Linked DNA regions of Cohaesibacter sp. ES.047. Each later gene encodes a partner of the first gene's protein in a complex. Links are inferred from orthologs where the notes say so. Each region holds a gene or a part of one and is shown on either strand. Other genes may lie near its edges.

What was found.
Region 2: the proteins of tsaB (region 1) and tsaD are in contact, whole or in part, in a solved structure (PDB 4WQ4), measured with the Escherichia coli proteins. The link is inferred for Cohaesibacter sp. ES.047 from one-to-one orthologs.

What each region holds. Positions count from the first base shown.
Region 1 is NZ_LT907844.1:625,080-628,316, reverse strand. Bases 215-3,130 are described here. They hold tsaB (tRNA (adenosine(37)-N6)-threonylcarbamoyltransferase complex dimerization subunit type 1 TsaB), read right to left. Parts: upstream 2,073-3,130; coding sequence 1,356-2,072; downstream 215-1,355. Other genes in these bases: CPH65_RS02705 (universal stress protein), read right to left, coding at 2,933-3,130; CPH65_RS02710 (NifU family protein), read right to left, coding at 2,116-2,670; rimI (ribosomal protein S18-alanine N-acetyltransferase), read right to left, coding at 650-1,216; CPH65_RS02725 (Fur family transcriptional regulator), read right to left, coding at 215-629. In the rest of the region: CPH65_RS02730 (1-acyl-sn-glycerol-3-phosphate acyltransferase), read right to left, coding at 1-126; more of CPH65_RS02725, read right to left, coding at 198-214; more of CPH65_RS02705, read right to left, coding at 3,131-3,237. UniProt on the Escherichia coli protein: Required for the formation of a threonylcarbamoyl group on adenosine at position 37 (t(6)A37) in tRNAs that read codons beginning with adenine.
Region 2 is NZ_LT907844.1:820,913-824,095, reverse strand. What follows is about bases 44-2,905. They hold tsaD (tRNA (adenosine(37)-N6)-threonylcarbamoyltransferase complex transferase subunit TsaD), read left to right. Parts: upstream 44-855; coding sequence 856-1,956; downstream 1,957-2,905. Other genes in these bases: CPH65_RS03690 (NAD(P)H-dependent glycerol-3-phosphate dehydrogenase), read left to right, coding at 1,953-2,905; hemC (hydroxymethylbilane synthase), read right to left, coding at 44-646. In the rest of the region: more of hemC, read right to left, coding at 1-43; more of CPH65_RS03690, read left to right, coding at 2,906-2,978; CPH65_RS03685 (YciI family protein), read left to right, coding at 3,022-3,183.

The DNA.
Region 1 (3,237 bases):
CGGCATGTCCAGCAGAACGGAGAGATACTGCAGCGGAATCAATGGCAGGGCCACAAGGGCAATGATCAGAAGGGCACAGAACGCCCGTATAGAGGTCACGGTAAACTTGGACCGGCGATCCGTCATGGTGTGTGCCTTGGTCAAATCGGGATTAACAAAAGACGTTTGGGAAGGACCGCACGACAATCGCGGTGATTCTATTTTTCCTTGTCGTCGATGCGCACACCATATAGCTCCAGCCGGTGATCGACCAGCTTGAATCCGAGCCTGCGGGCCACTTCAACCTGAAGGCGTTCAATCTCCTCATCACGGAATTCGATGACCTTGCCGGTTCGAAGATCAATGAGATGATCGTGATGTTCTTCGGTGATGGTCTCGTAGCGTGAGCGGCCATCCCTGAAATCATGGCGTTCGATGATACCCGAATCCTCGAACAGCTTGACGGTGCGATAGACGGTGGAAATCGAGATGTTGCTGTCGATCTTGACGGCGCGCGCGTACAATTCCTCGACATCGGGGTGATCGATGGCGGCGTCAAGCACCTGTGCGATGATCCGCCGTTGCTCGGTCATGCGCATGCCGGCTTTGGTGCACAGATCCTCAATGCTTGTTTTGTTGTTCTGTGACATGCCCGCTCGCCTTCTGCACTCTATCGTTTTGCACGCTTGACCGGCGCGCCGATCAAGTTCACTTGCATGATCAAAGCCAGAGAGGGGGTGTCATCGGCCTTTGTGTAATAGCCTTTGCGCTCGCCGACCTTCTCGAATCCCAGATCACGGTAAAGTGATAGCGCAGGATCATTGCTTGCGTCCACCTCCAGAAAGAGTTTTGCAATTCGATCCCCGTAGAGTTTGCGCATCAGGCCTTCCATCAACTGCCGTCCGCAGCCACTGCGCCGGTAGTCCGGATGCACACCGATGGTGAGGATCTCCGCTTCGTTGGCGACAGCGCGCGCAAGCACGAACCCGGCAACCTGATCGGTGGCTCTGAAGGTCGAACGGCGCAAAACCAGACATTGGACAAGCCGATCCGCCATCAGGGTCTGGAATTCGCTTGCCGACCAGCCGCGCTGAAAGCAGCGCGCATGAATGTCGGCCAGGACCGGAATGTCATCCCTGCTGGCCTCCGTGACCAAAGAAGTTGATTTGAGCGCAAAGATCACGTCTCTCTCCCCGCAATCTGCCGGTGTCTCGCCAGCGATTTTCCATACGCCCAAGCGGTCAGCTCCGGACAGTCAGCATAGTTTCATCTGGCTCGATACCCGAAAAGACCCCAAATCGTCGAAGATCAACAACCGGTGATCATGAATGGCCACCCTTGGTGACTGAAAAGACGATACAAGGCAAGGGGAATGATCAAGACAGACGGGCAATGACGCTCGCCGCTTGTGGTTTGGCGTCCGGTGCCCTCAGATAAAGCGGCGACGGGGCTGTCTCGGGCGCGGATTGATCAAGGGCCCAGACCGCCAGAGCGGCCATGTCGGGATGAGCTGGCGAGAAGACCTCACAGTTTTCAAGGCCGAAGGCGCTCTCCCGGACGAGAGCTGCGCCGGACCCGATCATCGCCAGTCCCCTATGTGCAACGCAAAGGCTGGCAAAATCCTGCGCACTTCTGGCTGCAGCCACCTCAAGGCTTTCGAGCGTGGGAGCGATTTCCGGCAGATTGAAAATCTCACCGTAGATCTGGTCCCTGCGTGCGTCGATCAGGGCGGCAAGCGGCCCATGATGTCCGCGCCGCCGCGCCGTCAGTCCCAGCGCAAAGAGTGTCGATGCCCCGATCAGCGGCACATCAAGCGCCAGTGCCAACGCACGCGCAGTGGCAAGCCCGACCCTGAGACCGGTGAAACTGCCCGGACCGACGGTCACGGCCAGCCTTGTCAGATCCTGATAGCCAAGCTGCTCTTCTTCAAGCAGGGCAGCGATTTCGTCCATCAGGCGCTCCGCGTGGCCCCGACCGATCACAACCGATCTTGAGGCCTCCCGCCGCGTTTCACCGTCCCATACGGCTAGACCGACAGAACAGGCGTCAAGCGCGGTATCAAGCGCCAGGCATATGTTTCTCTCATTGTTCATGGCACATCACACCCGCCGCGCGTATTGGCTTCGTCGAACGATCCTAGACCGACCGGACTTCCTGAACATCTGGCAGGAAATGGCGCAGAAGATTTTCGATGCCATGCTTGAGGGTCGCCGTCGAGGACGGACAACCGGCACAGGCCCCCCGCATGCGCAGGAACACGACACCGTCACGGAAGCCGTGGAAGGTGATGTCGCCGCCATCCTGAGCTACGGCAGGGCGAACCCGGCTTTCGAGCAGTTCTTTGATGGTGGCAACGGTATCTGAATCGGCTTCATCGAAGTCTTCGTTGCTGACGCTCTCGCTTTCGGCCTGCTTCATGGTCGGAGCGCCCGACATGAAATGATCCATGATGGCGCCGAGAATGGCAGGCTTGATGTGCTGCCAGTCAGTGTCGCCCTTGGTCACGGAAACAAAATCAAATCCGAAGAAGACGCCTTCGACACCTTCGATGGTGAAGAGTTTCTCCGCCAGCGGAGAGGCTTCCGCTTCCTTCACGGAACGGAAATCCATGGTGCCATCGTCAAGGACGACTTTTCCCGGCAGGAATTTCAAAGTCGCCGGATTGGGGGTCGCTTCAGTCTGGATGAACATGTCTGATCCTTCTCACGCCATAACGTCTCATGGCGTCATTTGCTGCTCTGGTGGCGCCATGGCAACGCGGCAGCCATCACGCCTTTGCAAGTCTCTCTAATATGTCAAATAAAACTTCTGTTGCAAAGATCAAGCACAAAGCATCGATCAGATGCAAACAAAGGCGAAGAAATCGGGGCATCCCGGGACGGGATGAAAGGAAACGCCGGGAATGGCTCTGTCGCCAATCAGGCTGATCGGACTGTGCGTGAAGACGAGTCCCTCAACAAAGGGCCTGAATGTCTTCGTCCAACAGATCGCCCGGCACGATAGTCACGGGTATAGGGAAGGGTTTGTTAGACTGGCTGGAAATGGATGAAACCAGAGGTCCGGGTCCATCTTTCTTTCCCACCGCGGACGCGAGCACCAGAACGCCGATGTCTTCGTCCTCGTCGATGAGGGAAACGATTTGTTCGGCAACCTTGCCTTCGCGGATCACGCATTCAACCGGAACGCTTGCAATGGCCTCGATCTGCTCCTTGAATTGATCCAGTCTTTCCTGCGCGGCATCATTGGCTTCAGCCAGCA
Region 2 (3,183 bases), 200 kb from region 1 along the record:
CGCCCACCCGCGTCTCAATGCTGATCGCGCCCTGACCGACCGCAGGCAGAAATTCCTCTGGCGCAATGGGAGAGGCGGCAAGCGAGGCAAGCCCCAGCCGCTGAAGCCCTGCACAGGCCAGAAGCGTCGCATCGGCAACGCCCTTGTCGAGTTTCTCAAGGCGCGTCTGCACATTACCGCGATACATCACCACTTCCAGATCCGGACGAAGGCGCTTGACCATCGCCTGACGTCTGAGCGACGAGGTCCCGACAATCGCTCCGGACGGCATCTCGGCCATGGATTGGAATTTGCGGGAAATGAAGGCATCGCGCACATCTTCCCGCGGCAGAAAGATCTTCAGCTCCAGCCCCTCAGGCAGAACCGTCGGCATGTCCTTGGTGGAATGCACCGCCAGATCAATCCGGCCATCCATCAGCGCCTCTTCGATTTCTTTGGTGAAAAGCCCCTTGCCACCTGCCTCCGACAGCGGTCGGTCAAGAATCACATCGCCCGTGGTCTTGATTTCGACGATTTCGAAATCCCGTTCCGCCAAACCATGCGCCTCCATCAGGCGCGTTCTGGTTTCATAGGCCTGTGCCAGTGCAAGCTTGCTGCCTCTGGTACCGATTTTGATGGGAGTGGAGTGCATACCTAACGCTTTCAAGTCTCTTTGTCGTGGCCCCATTGGAAGAATCAGCAGCGGGGACAACTGGTCACAAGAACCGGCATTTGCCCCCAAACGGGCAGAAAGGGGATGCCAATCTCGCAGCTTTGCTCTAATACATGAGCCATGTTAGCAATCATCGACCGTTTGAACCAACAGGCAACATGGCTATTGGCGCAAACCATAGAGGCAACCAAGTCACCCGCGCAATGATCGTTTTGGGCATAGAAACAAGTTGTGATGAAACTGCGGCCGCAGTCGTGCGTCGTCATGCCGATTGTGCTGATGATCCAAAGGCCGGTCAGGGCGAGATTCTCTCCAACGTTGTCCTCAGCCAGATCGAGGATCATGCCGCCTATGGCGGGGTCGTCCCCGAGATCGCCGCCCGCGCCCACGTTGAGGCGCTTGATGGCATCATCAAAGCTGCCATGGACGAGGCTGGCGTCGGCTTTTCCGACCTCGATGGTATTGCTGCCACATCAGGCCCCGGTCTTATCGGCGGGGTTCTGGTCGGGCTGATGAGCGCCAAGGCCATCGCCGCAGCCCATGATCTGCCGCTGATTGCTGTCAACCACCTCGAAGGTCATGCGCTCACGGCTCGCCTCTCCAACAATGCCCCCTTCCCTCACCTTTTGTTGCTCGTCTCGGGTGGGCACAGCCAGATCCTGCTGGTGCGCGGCGTCGGTAATTATGAACGATGGGGCACCACCATTGATGATGCGCTCGGCGAAGCCTTTGACAAGACGGCAAAACTCCTTGGCCTTCCCTATCCGGGCGGCCCGAAGGTGGAAGACGCAGCCCTCAGAGGAGACCCCAAACGCTTCGCACTGCCGCGCTCCATGAAGGGCCGCGAAGGATTTGATTTTTCCTTCTCGGGTCTGAAAAGCGCCGTGCGCCGCGAAGCCGAAAAGATCGCACCCCTGTCCGATCAGGATGTGGCAGATCTCTGCGCCTCTTTTCAGGCCGCCATTTGCGACATTCTCAGCGACCGCATCGGCAAGGCTCTGGCGGAATTCAAAGTCCGTTTTCCAGAAATCGAGACACCGCAATTGATCGTGGCAGGCGGTGTTGCAGCCAACAAGGCCATTCGTTCCACTCTCGAAACGATTTTGACGGATGCAGGCGCAGAGATGATCGCGCCGCCGATCCGCCTTTGTACGGACAATGGGGCCATGATCGCATGGGCCGGTGCCGAACGGCTGGCCCTTGGCCTCACCGACCCGCTCAACGCCCCCGCCCGTCCGCGCTGGCCTTTGGACAAGAATGCTGAGGCCAAGATCGGCAAGGGACGCAAGGGAGCCAAGGCATGAGCCAGTTGAGCAACGTCGAACCATTCAAACGCGTCTCGGTGCTCGGCGCTGGCGCATGGGGAACCGCTCTCGCGCTCAATGCGGTGCGCGCCGGCAGAGACGTGGTGCTCTGGGGCCGCAATCACGAAAATCTTCAGTCCATCAGCGGCACCCGGCAATTGCCTGCGTATCTGCCGGACATCACCTTCGATCAGCCGCTTGAAACAACGACCGATGTCACCGAAGCCGCAGATGCGGACTGCATTCTGCTGGTCGCCCCGGCCCAGTCCACTCGCAAGATCGCCGAAGACATCGGCTTTTACGTCAAGAAGGGCACCCCCGTCATCCTCGCCGCCAAGGGATTGGAAAAGGGCACCCAACGCATGATGAGCGAGGTTCTGAGCGATTATCTGCCGCAAGCCGTACCCGCGATCCTGTCCGGGCCGTCCTTTGCTGCCGATGTGGCGCGCGGACTGCCAACCGCCGTGACCATTGCTGCGGGGTCTCACCCCCTTGCCGAACGTCTATGCGCCACCTTGTCGAACACCAGTTTCCGCCCCTATGCGAGCACCGACATGATTGGCGTCCAGCTCGGCGGCGCCCTCAAGAACGTGCTCGCAATCGCCTGCGGCATCGTTGTGGGCAAAAAGCTCGGTGCCAGCGCTCACGCCGCCCTGATGACCCGGGGTTTTGCCGAAATGCAGCGACTTGCACTGAAGGCCGGAGCGCGGGCCGATACGCTGATGGGCCTTTCAGGTTTTGGCGATGTGGCCCTGTCCTGCTCCAACGCCCAGAGCCGCAATTTCTCCTTCGGCTTTGCCCTTGGTGACGGCAAGGACCTGTCCGAGCTACTCGCGCCAGGCGCCAAACTGTCCGAGGGCGCCTTTACCGCCCGTGTCGCCACCGAACTGGCAGACCGTTTCGACGTCGAGATGCCAATCGCTCAAGCCGTAGCGGATGTTCTTGATCGCAAGAGCAGCATCGATGAAGCGGTAACTAGGCTGATGTCCCGCCCGCTGAGGCGAGAGAGCGATCATCATTGACACCATTTCAATTCCCCAACGCACAGCATAAAGAGGAAAAATCATGCATTTCGTCGTTACCTGCCTCGATAAGGATGGTGGTCTTGATATCCGCAAGGCCAACCGTGAAGCGCATCTCGCCTTTGTGAAAGAAAACAGCGCCAGCATTCCCGTTGCAGGGCCCTTGCTTGACGATGAAGGCACCATGATGGGTTCGACCCTCATC